DNA from 2 places in the Microbacterium sp. USHLN186 genome. Region 2 is predicted to be linked to the other one. Evidence: predicted binding sites of a transcription regulator. Region 2 holds the regulator's gene; the other holds the start of a gene.
The links. Region 2 encodes LexA, which represses DNA repair genes until DNA is damaged. Its sites were predicted from a motif close to TCGAACANNTGTTCGA; they were not measured.
Positions count from the first base shown of each region.

Region 1 (9,180 bases), on a different contig from region 2:
TGTGACGCGCGGTGCCGGCCCGCGCACTCGAAACGCTACGCTGAGAGGATGACGCACGCGGAAAATCCCTTCGGACAGGTTCTCGTCGCGCTGGTCACCCCGATGACCGCCGACGGCGAGGTCGACTGGCCCGCGACCGAGAATCACATGGACCGCGTCATCAGCGATGGGGCCGACGGGATCGTGGTCACCGGCACGACCGGTGAGACCTCCACCCTCACCGACGACGAGAAGATCCGACTGGTCGAGGTCGGCAAGGACGTCTCCGCCGGACGCGCGAAGATCATCACCGGCGGAGGCTCCAACGAGACCGCGCACGCCATCGAGCTGTACAAGGCGAGCGAGAAGGCCGGCGCCGACGGCATCATGATCGTCACGCCCTACTACAACAAGCCGACCCAGGCCGGCATCCTCACGCACTTCCGCCTCGTCGCCGACGCCACCGACCTGCCGGTCATCCTCTACGACATCCCCGGTCGCACCGGCGTGCCGATCAAGTACGAGACGATCCTGCGCCTGGCGAATCACCCCAACATCCTCGCCGTGAAGGACGCCAAGGGCGACTTCAGCGAGGTCAGCCGCGTGCTCAACCAGACGGATCTGATGTACTTCTCCGGCGACGACTCCAACGTGCTCCCGCACCTCTCGATCGGCGCCACGGGCATGATCGGCGTGACCGCCAACATCACCTCGGCGCCCTACCGCACCATCGTCGACGCCGTGAACCGCGGCGACCTCGCCGCCGCGACAGCCGCGCACCGCCGACTGGAGCCGCTCGTCCGCGCGGCGATGACGCACGTGCCGGGCACGGTGGCGGCCAAGTACATCCTGCACGGACTGGGCCGCATCAACAGCCCTCGCGTGCGTCTGCCCCTGGTCGGGCCGGAGGAGTGGGAGGCCGCCCTCATCGAGGACGAGCTGGCGCTCATCAAGGACGTCCCCGGAGCCGACTTCTCGAACTTCCGCCCCGACCGCAACGCGGCCGCCGGCGGCGCACTTCCCAAGGTGCACGGCACCACCCGATGAGCGCTTCCGCGCAACGACACGAAACGAACGGGCACTGCGTGCCCGCCTGAGGAGACTGAATGTCCTTCCCCCTCGCCGCTCCCGAACCGCTCGCCCCCGGAACCCTGCGGGTCACCCCGCTGGGCGGTCTGGGCGAGGTCGGTCGCAACATGACCACGTTCGAGTACGAGGGCAAGATCCTCATCGTCGACTGCGGCGTGCTCTTCCCCGAGGAGCACCAGCCCGGCGTCGATCTGATCCTCCCGGACTTCGAGCCCATCAAGCACCGCCTCGACGATGTCGTGGGCGTCGTGCTCACCCACGGGCACGAGGACCACATCGGCGCCGTGCCGTACCTGCTGCGTCTGAAGCAGGACATCCCCCTGATCGGGTCGGGGCTCACGCTCGCTCTCGTCGAGGCGAAGCTCAAGGAGCACCGCATCAAGCCCTTCACCCTGACGGTGCAGGAGGGCCAGCACGAGCGGGTCGGCCCGTTCGATCTGGAGTTCATCGCGGTCAACCACTCGATCCCGGATGCCCTGGCCGTCGCCATCCGCACTCCGGCCGGGCTCGCGCTGGCCACCGGCGACTTCAAGATGGACCAGCTGCCTCTCGATGGCCGGATCACCGATCTGCGCGCGTTCGCGCGCCTGGGCGAGGAGGGAGTCGACCTCTTCCTGGTCGACTCCACGAACGCCGACGTCCCCGGCTTCACGCCCACCGAGCGATCGATCGGGCCGGTGCTCGAGCAGGTGATCGGCAAGGCACGCCGGCGCGTGATCGTCGCGAGCTTCTCCAGTCACGTGCACCGCGTGCAGCAGGTGATCGACGCCGCCCATGCCCACGGCCGCCGGGTGGCCTTCCTCGGGCGCAGCATGGTGCGCAACATGACGATCGCCGAGCAGCTCGGCTATCTCAAGGTGCCCGACAACGTGCTGATCGACTACAAGAAGGCGCGTGACCTTCCCGAAGACCGCATCGTGTACATGTCGACCGGCTCGCAGGGTGAGCCCATGGCCGTGCTCAGCCGCATGGCGAACCTCGACCACGCCATCGAGCCGGGCGAAGGCGACACCGTCATCCTCGCCTCGAGCCTCATCCCGGGCAACGAGAACGCCGTCTACCGGGTGATCGACGGGCTCACCAAGCTCGGGGCGGACGTCGTGCACAAGGCCAACGCGCAGGTGCACGTGTCCGGTCACGCCGCGGCCGGCGAGCTCATCTACTGCTACAACATCCTGAAGCCGAAGAACGTGCTCCCCGTGCACGGCGAATACCGCCACCTGATCGCGAACGCGAAACTCGCTCAGGCCACCGGCGTTCCCGAGGAGCGCACGATCGTCGGCGGCAACGGCACCATCATCGATCTCCGCGACGGCGTGGCGCGAGTCGCCGGCCAGCTCGACATCGGCTTCGTGTACGTCGACGGCTCGACCGTCGGCGGGATCACGGACGCCGACCTCAAGGACCGCCGGATCCTCGGTGAGGAGGGCTTCGTCTCGATCATCGTGGTCGTGGACTCCTCGACCGGCCGCATCATCTCCGGTCCGGAGATCCACGCGCGCGGTGTCGCGGAGGACGACTCCGTCTTCGACGACATCACGCCGCGCATCGTGGCCGCGCTCGAGGACGCCGCGCGCAACGGCGTCCGCGACAACCACGCGCTCTCGCAGATCATCCGCCGGACGATCGGGCGCTGGGTCAACCAGAAGCTGCGCCGGCGCCCGATGATCGTTCCCCTCGTGATCGAGGCCTGATACCGGGCAAAGCCGCGTCATTGCGCGCGGATGTCGCCGGTCAGCCGTAGCGTGGAGGGCATGGCCAGGAGCACCACCAAGTCCGAGCGCGCGTCCGAGAGCGCCTCGTCGCGCCCGAAGCGGCAGACGACGGCGCGCTCGAGCGCGAAAGCGGCTCCGGCGCCGAAGAAGTACATCGATCAGGCCGACCGCCCGCCGGTGGCGGTGCGGATGTGGCTCGGCGTCGCGCACGCAGTAGGCGGCCTGTTCCGGGCGTTCGGGCCCGAGTCGCTGCAGAAGGACGACCGCCGCGACGGCTTCCCGTTCCTCCTGGTGCTGCTCGCCGTCGCCGGAGCGGTCGACGAGTGGTTCTTCATCGGCGACGCGGTCGCGGCGAACATCAGCGCCTACACCTGGGGCGGTCTGCTCGGTCGCACGGCGTTCGTGCTGCCGGTGCTGCTGCTGCTGCTGGCGGGATGGCTGTTCCGCCATCCGTCCTCCGTGCACGACAACGGCCGCATCGGGATCGGCTTCGGGCTCTTCGTGCTCACCGTCGCGGGAATCTGCCATGTCGCCTCCGGCACGAGCGGTGCGGGCGTGCGCCCCCAGCCACGCGACGGGATGCCGCAGCTGAGTGCCGCCGGCGGACTGTTCGGCTGGATGCTGGGCGAGCCGCTGGCGTTCCTCACGCCCGTCGTCGCCTTCGTCGTGCTGGGGCTGCTCGCCGCCCTCAGCATCCTCATCCTCACCAAGACGCCGCCCAACCGCATCGGCGAACGCCTCGGCGACCTGTACGCGTGGATGTTCGGGGCGGAGCGCCCGCTGCGCGCGGCGCCGGTGGAGGTCGGCGCGTCAGAGGCCGACGAGAAGGACGACGCGCTGCCCTGGTGGCGGCGCAACAAGAGCGGACGCGAGGAGACACCCGACGACGGGGTGGACTCGCAGGCGATCACGGCCCTCTTCGACGAGCCCGCCCAGAAGACCGCATACGACCAGGCGGTCATCGTCGACGACGAGCCGTCGCCCCGCGACGCGGCCACCGAGGTGCTCTCGGACGTCAGCGCTCTCACCGGTCTGCTCGGCGAGCAGAGCAGCACGGCCCTGCTCGACGACTCCGGCTCGACGGGCGAGCTGCCCGGTTTCGACGGCTTCGGCACCGACGGCCCGGGCGAGAAGGGCATGCTGGCTCCGTCCGCGCCGTACGTGCTCCCCTCGACGGCTGTGCTGAAGTCCGGCCCGCCGCCCGTCGTGCGCTCGGATGCCACTGACCGCACGATCGAGCAGATCACCAGCGTGCTCGAGCAGTTCAAGGTCGACGCGAAGGTGACGGGCTTCTCGCGCGGCCCGACGGTCACGCAGTACGAGGTCGAGGTGGGCCACGGCGTCAAGGTCGAGAAGATTCTGCAGCTGAGCAACAACTTCGCCTACGCGGTGGCCTCCAACGACGTGCGCATCCTGTCCCCGATCCCGGGCAAGAGCGCGATCGGCATCGAGATCCCGAACGTGGACAAAGAAACGGTGGCGCTGGGTGACGTGCTGCGCTCGACCGCCGCGCAGAAGAGCACCCATCCGCTGACCATCGGCGTGGGCAAGGACGTCGGGGGCAACATCGTCGTCGCGAACCTCGCGAAGATGCCCCACCTGCTCGTGGCCGGCTCGACGGGATCGGGAAAGTCCAGTTTCGTCAACTCGATGATCACCAGCCTGCTCATGCGGGCTCGCCCGGCTGATGTGCGCATGGTGCTGATCGACCCCAAGCGCGTGGAGCTCACCAACTACGCGGGCGTGCCGCACCTCATCACCCCCATCATCACGAACCCCAAGAAGGCGGCGGAGGCGCTGCAGTGGGTCGTGAAGGAGATGGACATGCGCTACGACGACCTCGCGTCGTTCGGCTTCCGGCACATCGACGACTTCAACAAGGCGGTCCGCGCCGGCGAGGTCGAGGTTCCGGTGGGCAGCGAGCGGGTGCTCAAGCCGTACCCGTATCTGCTGGTGGTGGTCGACGAGCTCGCCGACCTGATGATGGTCGCACCGCGCGACGTCGAGGACTCCATCGTCCGCATCACCCAGCTCGCCCGCGCCTCCGGCATCCACCTGGTGCTCGCCACGCAGCGTCCGAGCGTGGACGTGGTGACTGGACTGATCAAGGCCAACGTGCCGTCGCGTCTCGCGTTCGCGGTCACCAGCGTCACCGACAGCCGGGTCATCCTCGACGCTCCGGGCGCGGACAAGCTGATCGGCCAGGGCGACGCGCTCTTCTCGCCCATGGGCTCGTCGAAGCCGTTCCGTCTGCAGGGTGCGTGGGTCGACGAGAGCGAGATCTCGGCGGTCGTCAAGCACGTGACCCAGCAGGCGCGGCCGGAGTACCGGCCCGACGTGCAGGAGTCGGCGGAGTCGAAGAAGAAGGAGGTCGACGAGGACATTGGCGACGACCTCGAGCTGCTGCTCGCCGCCGCCGAGCTCATCGTGTCCTCGCAGTTCGGCTCCACCTCGATGCTGCAGCGCAAGCTGCGCGTCGGCTTCGCGAAGGCGGGACGCCTGATGGATCTGCTCGAGTCGCGCGAGATCGTCGGGCCCTCCGAGGGATCGAAGGCGCGCGACGTGCTGGTCACCTCCGAGCAGCTGCCCGCGGTGCTGGCTAAGCTGCGCGGCGAGGACGCGCCGTCTGCCTCCGCACACTCCGCGTCGTCGGCGAGTTCTGCCGTGCCCGGGCCGTCTGCAGCCGGAGACGACCCGTACGGATCCGACGCGGTGTCGCGGCAGTTCGACGGACTGCCTGTCGTGGAGAGCGAGGACGACGGCGATGAAGACGCCTGGGGACTGACGGGGCGCGACTGATGGCCATCCCGCGCCAGCTTCCCAACGCGATCACGATCGCCCGCATCCCTCTCGCGCTCGTCTTCTTCGTGCTGCTGCTCGCAGCAGGCACGTTCGGCGCGCAGAACCCCACCCTGCGCTGGGTCGCCGGCATCCTGTTCGTCGTGGCCATCTCCACGGACTGGGTGGACGGCTATCTCGCACGGCGTCACGACATCGTCAGCGACTTCGGCAAGCTCTGGGACCCCATCGCCGACAAGCTGCTCACCGGCGCAGGATTCATCGGTCTGGCCGTGCTGGTCGAGGTGCCCTGGTGGATCGTGATCGTCATCCTCGTCCGCGAGTGGGGCATCACCGTGCACCGGTTCATGATCGTCAGCGAGCACGTCGTCGCCGCGGCCTGGATGGGCAAGATCAAGACCGCCGTGCAGGCGGTCGCGCTGTCGTGGGCGCTGCTGCCACTGCAGGTCTGGGTCGGTCTGGACCTGTGGACCGCCGTCACCCAGGTGCTGATGGTCATCGCCCTCGTGCTGACGGTCGCGAGCGGCATCGACTACGTCGTCGCCCAGGTGCGCGGCCGACGGAGCGCGCGATGACGGCCGCCGCCGACCTCGTCGCCGCGCTGCGGGCACGGGGCTGGACGATCGGGGTGGCGGAGTCGCTCACCGGCGGAGCGGTGGCAGCCGAGATCGTCACGGTGCCAGGGGCGTCGACTGCGCTGCGCGGCGCGGTGGTCGCCTACGACACTGCGATCAAGCACACGCTGCTGGGCGTGGACGCCGACCTGCTCGCCGCGCACGGTCCCGTGCACCCACGAGTCGCCGCGCAGATGGCGGACGGGGTACGGCGCGCCCTCGCCGTCAACGGCCACCCGACCGACGTGGGCGTGTCGACGACCGGCATCGCCGGCCCTGATTCTCCCGACGGCCAACCGGTCGGCACCGTGCACATCGGCGTGTCCGCACCAAGCGGAACCACCACGCGCGCGCACCGCTTCACCGGCTCTCGCGAACAGATCCGAGCGCAGGCGAGGGATGCCGCCATCGCCGCCGCGCTGCAGGCCGCGCGGGAATAGCGCCGCGCGCGACGTGGTTGTCCCTGAGGTGACCACCTCACTGCTCACGACACGCACAACGCTCACAACAGACGCACAGCGAGAAACAGTAGATTCATCGACGCCCGGTCGGGCTAGACTGGCCATCCCCTCGGAAGCGGTTCCGGGCGGAACGAAGGAGAGGAGGTTCCTATGATCCTCGTCAGACAGGAGATCGGCGATGTGCTGCGGGACTTCCGCCTGCAGAAGGGTCGCACGCTGCGCCAGGTGGCGAGCAAGGCCTCCGTTGCGCTCGGCTACCTGAGCGAAGTGGAGCGCGGCCAGAAAGAGGCCTCCAGCGAGATCCTCGCGTCTGTGGCCGAGGCCCTGGACGTGCCCATCTCGACCATCATGCGCGAGGTCGGCGAGCGCATCTCCGTGCTCGAGGGCCTGAGCCCGTTCCCCGATGTCGTCCCCGACGATCTCGTCGCGGCGGTCGAGCCCGAGCTCACCTTGCGCTGAGCCGGCCGTCCTCCGCATGAGACGCAGCGAGTTCCTGCGCGCCGTCGAAGGCGAGTTCGGCGCTCGCGCCGAGTCCCTCACGCACGACCTCGTGCTCGGCGGCCTCGGGCGCACCGCCCGAGAGGCACTGGATGCGGGCGTGCCGCCCCGTGAGATCTGGCTCGCGCTCTGCGACGAGGCCGACGTGCCGCCCGCCCGGCGATACGGCGTCGGCCGCCTCGACCCGCGCGAGCGCTGAGCGCCTCCGCTGATCCATCACCGGCGTGTCGTCGAAGTTGTGTTCGATGAGCGCGTAATGTTCTGCACAACTGGTTTCGACGCGATCTCCTCCACAGATCGTCCTTCCCCCGCAGCGATGTCGGTGGTCGGTCCTAGCGTGAGGGATGTGGCACCGAGCCATACGCCTTGTCGTAGAGTCCCGCCATCCGGAGCGACCGCGACAGCCTACAGGCGGCAGAACTTCGACACATTGAGGAGCACGTCATGCCATCCACCGACGACCGCGAGAAGGCCCTGGATTCCGCACTCGCACACATCGAGCGTCAGTTCGGCAAGGGATCGATCATGCGGCTGGGCAGCGACGAGCGCGCTCCCGTCGAGGTCATCCAGACCGGATCGATCGCCCTCGACGCCGCACTCGGCATCGGAGGTCTGCCCCGCGGGCGCATCATCGAGATCTACGGTCCGGAGTCCTCCGGTAAGACGACGCTGACCCTGCACGCCATCGCGAACGCGCAGCGTGCCGGGGGCATCGCCGCATTCATCGACGCCGAGCACGCGCTCGACCCCGAGTACGCCCGCAAGCTCGGCGTCGACATCGACCAGCTGCTGGTCTCGCAGCCCGACACGGGTGAGCAGGCGCTCGAGATCGCCGACATGCTGATCCGCTCGGGCGCGATCGACCTGGTGGTCATCGACTCGGTCGCAGCTCTCGTGCCCGAGGCCGAGATCAAGGGTGAGATGGGCGACTCGCACGTCGGCCTGCAGGCGCGACTGATGTCGCAGGCGCTGCGAAAGCTCACCGGTGGGCTGAACCAGACTAAGACCACCGCGATCTTCATCAACCAGCTGCGCGAGAAGATCGGCGTGTTCTTCGGCTCGCCCGAGACCACCGCGGGCGGTAAGGCGCTGAAGTTCTACGCCTCGGTCCGGCTGGACATCCGTCGTATCGAGACGCTCAAGGACGGCACCGAGGCGGTCGGAAACCGTACCCGCGTCAAGGTCGTGAAGAACAAGATGGCCCCGCCCTTCAAGCAGGCCGAGTTCGACATCCTCTACGGCGTCGGCATCTCCCGCGAGGGCAGCCTGATCGACTTCGGAGTCGAGCACGGGATCGTCAAGAAGTCCGGGTCGTGGTACACCTACGACGGTGACCAGCTCGGTCAGGGCAAGGAGAATGCGCGCAACTTCCTGCTCAAGAACGACGACATCGCACAGGCGATCGAGTCGCAGATCAAGCAGAAGCTCGGCATCGGCGTGAAGGCGGGTGCGGAGGCATCCGTCGACGAGCTCGCCGAGCGTCGCCCCGCGTGATCTCCTATGCAGCCCGACGATGACGGCCTCGCACCGGTGATCCCGCTGTTCGGCGCCGCAGGATCCGCCCGCTCCAGCACGGATCCTGCGGCGACCGGCGGCCCGCGTGCCGGTGTGCGGTTCGACGACGCAGCCGAGTCCGATGAGTCCGCGTCGGAGGAACCCGATGCGGAGTCGCTGCGACGCGGTGCCGAGGAGATCCTGGTGCGCAAGCTGCGCGCCAAGCAGCTGTCCCTCGCAGAGGCGCGTACCGTGCTGCGCGGGACAGAACTCGATCGCGACCTCGTCGAGGACGTGCTCGACGAGTTCTGTCGGCGCGGCTACCTCGACGATCGCACCCTCGCCTCACTGCTGGTCACCTCGGGCACCGAGCGCAAGGGACAGGGCCGTGTCGCCCTGGCGCGCTCCCTCTCGCAGCGCGGGATTCCACGAGAGATCGTCGACGAGGCGCTGGGCGAGCTCCCCGACGATGACGCCGAGCGGGCGCTCGAGTTCGCGCGCAGCAAGGCATCGGGGATGAGCCGACTGGAC
Region 1 is NZ_JBBCYA010000002.1:273,072-282,251, forward strand. Features, by position in the region: gene WFG93_RS05300 (SDR family NAD(P)-dependent oxidoreductase) at 1-5, shown strand, start outside; gene dapA (4-hydroxy-tetrahydrodipicolinate synthase) at 49-1,026, shown strand; gene WFG93_RS05310 (ribonuclease J) at 1,086-2,762, shown strand; gene WFG93_RS05315 (DNA translocase FtsK) at 2,823-5,582, shown strand; gene pgsA (CDP-diacylglycerol--glycerol-3-phosphate 3-phosphatidyltransferase) at 5,582-6,157, shown strand; gene WFG93_RS05325 (CinA family protein) at 6,154-6,636, shown strand; gene WFG93_RS05330 (helix-turn-helix domain-containing protein) at 6,808-7,116, shown strand; gene WFG93_RS05335 (DUF3046 domain-containing protein) at 7,133-7,354, shown strand; gene recA (recombinase RecA) at 7,600-8,649, shown strand; gene WFG93_RS05345 (regulatory protein RecX) at 8,656-9,180, shown strand, end outside.
Region 1: the regulator LexA is predicted to act here: its motif matches at 7,386-7,401, upstream of recA (recombinase RecA).

Region 2 (9,180 bases):
ACGGTGTGGTGCGCGTCGATGTGGGTGTCGCCGGTCGCACGGACGGTGAGGTCGGTGAGCGAGTGCTTGGCGAAGGCGGTGAGCATGTGGTCGAAGAACGGCACGGAGGTGTCGATGTCGCTGCGGCCGGTGCCGTCGAGGTCGATGCTCACCTCGACCGTCGACTCGGAGGTGTGGCGGCGGCGCTGTGCCGTGCGGGACGCGGTGCGGTCGCTCATGCGGGGGATCCAATCGAGGCGAGGGCTTCCAGGAATGCGGTGGTCTCGGCGGCTGTGCCGGCGGTGACCCGGAGGTGGTGCGGGATTCCGACGTCGCGGATCAGCACACCCTGCTCGTAGAGCGCCTGCCACACGGCGCGCGGATCGTCGACCCCGCCGAAGAGCACGAAGTTGGACCACGACTCGTGCGGCGTGTAGCCCAGCGCCTCGAGCGTCGCGGAGATCCGGTCGCGCTGCTCGACGATCTCGTCCACCATGCGCAGCATCGTGTCGGAGTTGCGCAGCGCAGCCACCGCGGCCGCCTGCGTGAGCGCGCTGAGGTGATAGGGCAGGCGCACCAGACGCAGCGCATCGATGAACGCGGGGTCGGCGGCGAGGTAGCCGACGCGCGCTCCCGCGAAGGCGAAGGCCTTGCTCATGGTGCGCGACACCGCCAGACGCGGTCGGCCGTGCAGCAGCGAGAGCGCCGACGACGCCTCACGCGGCGCGAACTCGTGGTAGGCCTCGTCGACGACGACGACGCCGCGAGCGGCCTCGTACACGGCTTCGACGACCTCCAGCGGCAGCGGCGTGCCGGTCGGGTTGTTCGGCGAGCACAGCAGCACCACATCGGGATCGGCGTCCCTGACCTGGCGAGCCGCGTCGTCGGGGCGCAGCGTGTAGTCGTCGTCCCGCGAGCCGGCGACCCAGCGCGCCCCGGTGCCCTGGGTGATGAGCGGGTACATGGAGTAGGTCGGAGCGAACCCGAACGCCGCGCGCCCGGGGCCGGCGAAGGCCTGCATGATGTGCTGCAGCACCTCGTTGGAGCCGTTGCCCGCCCAGATCTGCTCGGCGGTCAATCCATGGCCGAGATAGTCGGCGAAGCCCTCGCGCAGGACGGTGAACTCGCGGTCGGGATAGCGGTTCACGTCGCGCAGGGCGAGTGCGATGTCGTCGAGGATGTCGCTGGCGACGGCATCCGGAACCGGATGCGTGTTCTCGTTGACGTTCAGAGCGACCGGCAGCGGCGCCTGCGGCGCGCCGTACGGAGTGAGCCCGCGGAGATCATCGCGGAGGGGCAGCTCATCGAGGGATGTCACGTCCTCCATCGTAGGCGGCGGCGCGGTGTCGCCGCCCCGCGTGACGGCGACGCTCGCACTACTCGCCGTAGGCGGTGGGGATGGCGATGGTGCTGCCGACCTGGATCATGCCGGAGCTGAGGTTGTTCAGACGCGTGATGTCGGCGATGACCTCGCGCGGGTCGACACCGGGAGCCGCGTCTGCGGCGATCGACCACAGGGTGTCGCCCGGAAGCACGGTGATCGTCTCGAACGACACCGCCTGACCGCTCTCGTTCGAGGCGACGGCGGAGCCGCCGGCGAGCAGGGAGACCGCGACGCCGGCGACGATGGGCACCGCAGCCAGGGAGAGCAGCACGCGTCGCCCGCGGGCGGTGAGACGCAGGCGGACCGTGCTCGCGCGGCGGGCGGCGTCTGTGCGCACGGCCAGGGGTGTCATGGGGGCCTGGAGGCTGATGGTGCTCATGTGCTGCTCCTTCTCGTCCTCCCGCCGATCGCGCGGCGGGGGTGCGGCGTTCGCATCCGGCATCCGGCCGGGGATGCCGGATGCGAAGCTACGTTCCGAATCTATCTTCGATCTCGAACATGTGTCAAGCGTTATTCGAATCCGTCTCGCCGACTTCTTCGACACGCTCGAACGGATCTTCCGATTCCGGGCCGGACTCGGATACCGTTTCGATGAGGACAGCCCATCACGGGCCTCCGACATTCGAAGCGGATCAACGCGAGGACGCGGTTCCACACCGCACGTGGCCATGAAGGAGCACCGATGAGCGACACCCCCGAGACGGCAGCCGAGGCGCCACGAACGCGCCGTCGCAAGAGCCTCAGCGCCAAGCAGGTGGCGATCCTCGAGGTCATCCAGAACTCGATCGCCCGGCACGGATATCCGCCGAGCATGCGCGAGATCGGCGATGCCGTGGGCCTGAAGTCGCTCTCCAGCGTGACGCACCAGCTCGGCCAGCTCGAGCTCAGCGGTTATCTGCGCCGCGACCCCGGGAAGACGCGTGCGATGGAGGTGCTCATCGATCTGCCCGGCAGCAGCGCCGAGAACCCGGCCGACAGCGGTCCCGCCGTCGGCGATGCCGCTCTCGTGCCACTGGTGGGGCAGATCGCCGCCGGAGTGCCGATCACCGCCGACCAGCAGGTCGAGGAGATCTTCCCCCTGCCGCGACAGCTGGTCGGCAAGGGCGACCTGTTCATGCTGAAGGTGAACGGCGAGTCGATGATCGATGCGGCCATCTGCGATGGCGACTGGGTGGTCGTCCGCACTCAGAACAACGCCGAGAACGGTGAGATCGTCGCCGCCATGATCGACGGCGAGGCGACGGTGAAGACGTTCCGCCGTCGCGACGGTCACACCTGGCTGCTCCCCCGCAACTCCGCCTTCGAGCCGATCCTCGGCGATGAGGCCGTCGTGCTCGGCAAGGTCGTAGCCGTGCTGCGCGCGGTCTGAGTCGGCTCCCCCGCTTCGGCATCCGGGGTCAGACCGCGACGGCGACGTCCTCCCGCACGCGACGCGTGGCCTCGACGATGTTGCGCAGCGAGGCGACCGTCTCGTCATAGCCGCGGGTCTTCAGACCGCAGTCCGGGTTGACCCAGAGCTGGCGCAGCGGCAGCTCGTCGACCGCCCGGCGCAGCAGCGTCTCCACCTCCGCGACGCTCGGCACGCGCGGCGAGTGGATGTCGTACACGCCGGGGCCGATGCCGTGGTCGAAGCCGTGGTGCGCGATGTCGGCGACCACCTCCATGCGGCTGCGCGCCGCCTCGATCGAGGTGACGTCGGCGTCGAGTGCGCGGATTGCGTCGATGACCACGCCGAACTCCGAGTAGCAGAGGTGGGTGTGGATCTGCGTCGCGGCAGCCGCCCCGCCGGTCGCGAGCCGGAACGAGCGCACCGACCAGTCGAGGTAGGCCGGCTGGTCGGCCTGCTTCAGCGGCAGCAGTTCGCGCAGCGCGGGCTCGTCCACCTGGATGATCGCGATGCCGGCCGACTCGAGATCGGTGATCTCGTCGCGCAAGGCGAGGGCCACCTGGTCGGCGGTCTCGCTCAGCGGCTGGTCATCGCGTACGAACGACCACGCGAGGATGGTCACCGGGCCGGTGAGCATGCCCTTGACGGGCTTGACGCTGAGCGACTGGGCGTACGTCGCCCAGGACACCGTGATCGGCGCGGGCCGCGAGACGTCGCCCCAGAGGATCGAGGGACGCGTCGCGCGGGAGCCGTACGACTGCACCCAGCCGTGCTGGGTGACCGCGAAGCCGTCGAGGTGCTCGGCGAAGTACTGCACCATGTCGTTGCGCTCGGGCTCGCCGTGCACGAGCACGTCCAGTCCGAGCTCCTCCTGCAGGGCGACGACCTGGTCGATCTCGCGGCGCAGGAAGTCCGCGTAGTCCTCGACGGGGATCTCCCCGCGCAGGAAGCGCGCGCGGGCCCGTCGGATGTCGCCGGTCTGCGGGAACGAGCCGATGGTGGTCAGCGGAAGGGCGGGCAGACCCAGCGCCTGCTGAGCGCTCTCGCGCTCGGCGTACGAGACGCGCGAGAAATCCGCCTCGGCGACCTCATGGCCGCGCACGGCGCCGTCGCGCACGCCGGGGGCGTCACGCCGGTCGGCGAGTGCGGCGGACGCCGCGTCGAGCTCGTCGGCGATGGCATCGCGTCCGTCGGCGAGACCGCGCGCGAGGGTGACCACCTGGCCGACCTTCTGGTCGGCGAAGGCGAGCCACGAGACCAGACGGGCATCCAGAGCCGTCTCGTCGTCGACATCGTGCGGCACGTGCAGCAGCGAGGTCGAGGTGGATGCCGCGACCGCTGTGGCGCCGAGCGCGCGCAGCGCCTCGAGCGTGCGGAAAGCGCCAACGAGGTCGCCGCGCCAGATGTTGTGACCGTCGATCACGCCGCCGACGAGGGTCTTGCCGGCGAGGGACGGCAGCGAGGCGGGCACCTCGCCGCGCACGAGGTCGATGCCGATCGCCTCGACAGGAGCGGCTGCCAGCACGTCGAGCGTCGCGCCGAGCGCCGCGTACGGGGCGGCGACGAAGATCTGCGGGCGTTCGCCGGCACCGCCGAGAACCGCGAGCGCGCGGGCGGCGGCATCCGCGAGGGTCCCGGTGTCGACCGGCAGCGACTCGCTGACCAGCGCGGGCTCGTCCAACTGCACCCACTGTGCGCCGGCAGCCTTGAGCTTCTCGAGCAGCTCGGCGTAGACCGGCAGCACGTCGTCGAGGCGGCTGAGCGGCTCGAAGCCCTCCGGCGCGTCATCCGATGCCTTCGCCAGGGCGAGCAGGGTGACGGGTCCGACGATCACCGGGCGGGTGACGTATCCGGCAGCGGCGGCTTCGGCGACCTGCGTCACGAGGTGCTCGCTGGCGAGCGAGAAGGTCGTCTCGGGGCCGATCTCGGGGACGAGGTAGTGGTAGTTCGAGTCGAACCACTTGGTCATCTCCAGAGGGGCGCGCTCGCCCTCGCCGCGGGCGACCGTGAAGTACGCGCCGAGGCCGATCGAGCCGTCGGCGTCGCGCAGGTCGTCGAAGCGGGCGGGGATGGCGCCCACGGTGACGGCCGCGTCGAGCACCTGGTCGTAGAACGAGAACGACTCCGGGATGGACGAGTCAGCACGGCCGAGGCCGAGCGCGGAGAGTCGCTCGCGGGTGGCGGCGCGCAGCTCGGCGGCGGTGCGCTCCAGTTCTGCCTCGTCGATGCGCCCGGCCCAGAACGACTCGACGGCCTTCTTCAGCTCGCGGCGTCGGCCGATTCGCGGGTAGCCGAGGATGGTCCCGGCGGGGAAAGCGGTCATGAGTTTCCTTTCGATGCAGCGAGCAGGCGGCGCTCGGGGAGGACCCCGGCACCGTGGAGGACGTCGAGCACGGTCTCGTGCTGGTTGAACGCGTACAGGTGCACGCCGGGTGCGCCGCCGTCGACGACGGCGCGGATGAGGTCGGCGGCCCAGCGGATGCCGATCTGCCGGCGCCCCTCGGCGGTGGGCTCGATCTCGAGCTCGATCGCCAGCTCGCTCGGCAGCTCCTCGCCGGTGAGCTCCAGCACCCGGGTAAGTCGGGCGGGCGATGTGATGGGCATGATGCCCGGCAGGATCGGGATCGTCACCCCGGCGCGGCGCGCGCGCTCGACGAAGGCGAGGTAGTGGTCGGGATGGAAGAACAGCTGCGTGATGGCGAGCGTGGCGCCCGCGGCCTGCTTGGCGAGCAGTGCGTCGACGTGCTGGCTGCTGTACGCGGAGCGCGGGTGGCCGTTGGGGAAGGCGGCGACGGCGATGCTGACCTTGCGGCGCGGCGCCACGCGCACGGCATCCGGGTTGCCGCGCACCGGCGACTCCTCGTACGGCGCGCACTCGGCCTGCACCCGGTCGATCAGCTGCACCAGCTGCGCTGAGCTCTCCAGATCGCCGAGGAACGCGTCGGACTCGTCCTGACCCGCCGGCGGGTCGCCGCGCAGGGCGAGGAAGCTGCGCACACCCGCGTCGAGGAACTCGCGGATCAGCCGCGCCGCGCCCTCGTAGGTGTTGCCGACGCAGGTGAGGTGCGCGAGCGGCTCGGTCTCGGTGTGCTGGCGGATGTGGCGCAGCACCTCCAGTGACCGGCCGCCCGTCGAGCCGCCGGCGCCGTAGGTCACCGAGATGAACTCCGGGCCGGCCTCGGCGAGACGGGCGATCGTGTCGTGCAGCGCTCGGGCGCTCTCGGCCGTGCGCGGCGGGTACAGCTCGAAGGAGAACGGGACGCGGTCCATGGCCTTCTCCTCTGGGTCTCGGGGGGGGTGTCCTCAGACGGTAGGACAGCGGCGTCGCGCGGTGCACACTGTGTGACGCCGTGTGTCAGGTGGGTGACGCCGTGTGTCGGGGGGTGACGGCGTGTGCCGGCTGCGTGCTGGATAGGCTCGAGGACATGACCGCGTCCTACGGCTCATGGCCCTCCCCGTTCACCGCCGCCCAGATCGCCCAGGCAGCGCCGCGCATCGACGGCGCCCGCTTCGTGGGCGAGGAGATCTGGTGGGGTGAGTCGGTGCCCGCCGAGGGCGGGCGGGTGACCGTGCGCAGCTCGGCCGGGATCGAGGTGCTGCCGGCGCCGTGGAACGCCCGCTCGCGTGTGCACGAGTACGGGGGAGGGGCCTGGACCGCGGATGCCGACGGCGCGCTGTTCTTCGTGCACGGGGCCGATCAGCGCGTGTACCGGATGGCTCGCGACGGAGCCCCCGAGCCGCTGACCGCTGCGGGGGCGGCGTACGGCGGGCTGCGTGTGCAGCACGGTCGGCTACTCGCGGTGCGTGAGGATCTGCGCCCGGAGCAGCACCTGCGCGCGATCGTCGAGATACCCGTGGACGGCTCGGCCGCCGAGGACGAGGCAGCCGTGACGACGTTCATGGCGACGAGCGGCTTCGTCGCACATCCCGCTCTGTCCCCCGACGGCGCGCACCTGGCCTGGGTGCAGTGGAGCACTCTGCACATGCCCTGGGAGCATGCGCTACTGCACGTGGCACGAATCGGCACCGACCAGATGCTGCCGATCACGACCCGGTCCGCGCTGCAGCCGGAGTGGGCGGGCCCGCAGGAGCTGCTCTACCTCGACGACCTGCCCGATGGCCGCTGGAACCTGCAGCGGCTGCGCCTGCATCCGCACGACAGCGAGCGGCCGCCGACGCGCGAGCAGGTCGCGCCGGCGGACGCAGACACCGGCGGCGGGCTGTGGGTGCTGGGACAGCGCTGGTATCAGCCGCTGGCCGACGGGCGCGTCGTCGCGGTGCGCACGAACGGACGCGACGAGATCGTGCTGGTCGGCACCGACGGACGCGTCGAACTGCTGACCCTGCCCATCACCGCCGGCGCGTCCGTCGACGACGCGCACGGTGCGCGCGTGCTCATCTCCGGCGCCGGTGCGACCGTGGGCGCCGGCCTGTGGTGCATCGACCTCGACCACGGCACGGTGACGACGATCAGCGGCGGCGACGAGGCCGACCCGGCCTGGGTGCCGCGGGCGCGCACGCTGACGTTCGACGGCCCGCACGGTATCGTGCACGCGTTCGACTACCCGCCGACGAACCCCGACGTTGCCGCCCCCGCCGGCGAGCTGCCGCCGTACATCGTCATGGTGCACGGCGGACCCACCGCGCACGTGTCGGGTGCGGCCTCCACCGCGTACGCCTACTGGACCAGCCGCGGCATCGGCGTGCTGGATGTGAACTACGGCGGCTCGACCGGCTACGGCCGCGATTACCGCGAACGGCTGAACGGGCAGTGGGGCGTCGTCGACGTCGACGACGTCATCGCCGCAGCGCGCGGTCTCGCCGACGCCGGGCGGGCAGATCCCGCGCGGATCGCGATCCGCGGCGGCTCGGCGGGCGGGTGGACGGTGCTCAGCGCGCTGGTGCGCGGGGGCACGTTCGCCGCCGGGATCTCCCGCTACGGGGTGGCCGACCTGCGGATGCTGGCGGCCGAGACGCACGACTTCGAGGCTCGCTACCTGGACGGGCTGGTGGGCCCGCTGCCCGAGGCGGAGGACGTGTACATCGCCCGATCGCCGCTCACGCATGTCGACCGCATCGACGTGCCGGTGCTGCTGGAGCAGGGCTCCGAGGACCGGGTCGTGCCGCCCTCGCAGTCCGAGGCGATCCGCGACGCGCTGGCCGCGCGCGCAGTGCCGCACGAGTACGTGCTCTACGAGGGTGAGGGGCACGGCTTCCGCGCGGCGGAGACGATCATCTCGTCGCTGGAGACCGAGCTGCGCTTCCTCGGTCGCGTCTTCGGCTTCGACCCGCAGCTCTGACCGGTCACTCCCCCGTGCGGTTGCGCATGCGCATGGCGCGCTCGGCCTCGCGGGTGTCCTGGCGCTCGCGCAGCGTCTGGCGCTTGTCGTACTCCTTCTTGCCCTTCGCCAGCGCGATCTCCACCTTCGCGCGCCCGTCCGAGAAGTAGAGCTTGAGCGGGATCAGCGTGTAGCCGCCGGCCGAGACCGCGTGCTCGAGCTTGCGGATCTCATCCTTGTGCAGCAGCAGCTTGCGGATGCGCTTGGCGGAGTGATTGGTCCAGTGACCCTGGGAGTACTCCGGGATGTGCACGGCGTCGAGGAACGCCTCGCCGCCCTTGACATAGGCGTAGCCGTCGCTGAGGTTCGCGCGACCCTGGCGCAGCGACTTCACCTCGGTGCCGGTGAGCACGAGGCCCGCTTCATACGACTTCTCGAGGTTGAAGTCGTGGCGCGCGCGACGGTTGGTCGCGACGACCTTCTCCCCGCGTTCCCTGGGCATGTTCTACTCCTGACGACGGCCAGCCCTCCACCTTATCGGGTCCGCAGCCTGTCGAAGGGTCGCTGAGCCTGTCGAAGGGTCAGGTGCGCAGCCAGCGCCGGATGGCGAAGCCGGCCGACAGCGCGGCGAGCAGGACGCCGATGCCGATGAGCACGGGCACGACGAACGCGGCGTCCTGCATGTCGACCAGCGGGCGCATGAACGGCACCCGCTCGGCGAGATATCCCTCTACGCCGAACTTCACCCCGGCGAGCACGGCGACGCAGGCGAGCACCGATCCGAGGAAGGCCGCGAAGACGCCCTCCAGCACGAACGGCGTCTGGATCGACCGGTTCGACGCGCCGACCAGGCGCATGATGCCGATCTCCTTGCGCCGCGCGTAGGCGGACAGGCGGATGGTGGTGGCGATCAGCAGCACCGCGGCGATGAGCATGAGCGCGGCGACGCCCACCGCGATGTAGGTGGCCACGGTGAGCGCGGCGAACAGCGGGTCGAGCAGTCGGCGCTGGTCCTGCACCTCGTCCACACCGGCAACGCCCGAGAAGGCCTCCGTCAGCACGGTCGACTGCTGCGGATCCTTCAGCGTCACGCGGAACGCCACGCCCATGTTCTCCATCCCGAAGGCGTTCGCCTGCTCCTCACCGAAGCG
Region 2 is NZ_JBBCYA010000008.1:32,133-41,312, forward strand. Features, by position in the region: gene hisB (imidazoleglycerol-phosphate dehydratase HisB) at 1-218, opposite strand, end outside; gene WFG93_RS13700 (histidinol-phosphate transaminase) at 215-1,306, opposite strand; gene WFG93_RS13705 (LysM peptidoglycan-binding domain-containing protein) at 1,356-1,742, opposite strand; gene lexA (transcriptional repressor LexA) at 2,046-2,732, shown strand; gene metE (5-methyltetrahydropteroyltriglutamate--homocysteine S-methyltransferase) at 2,761-5,073, opposite strand; gene WFG93_RS13720 (methylenetetrahydrofolate reductase) at 5,070-6,020, opposite strand; gene WFG93_RS13725 (S9 family peptidase) at 6,176-8,050, shown strand; gene smpB (SsrA-binding protein SmpB) at 8,055-8,531, opposite strand; gene ftsX (permease-like cell division protein FtsX) at 8,611-9,180, opposite strand, start outside.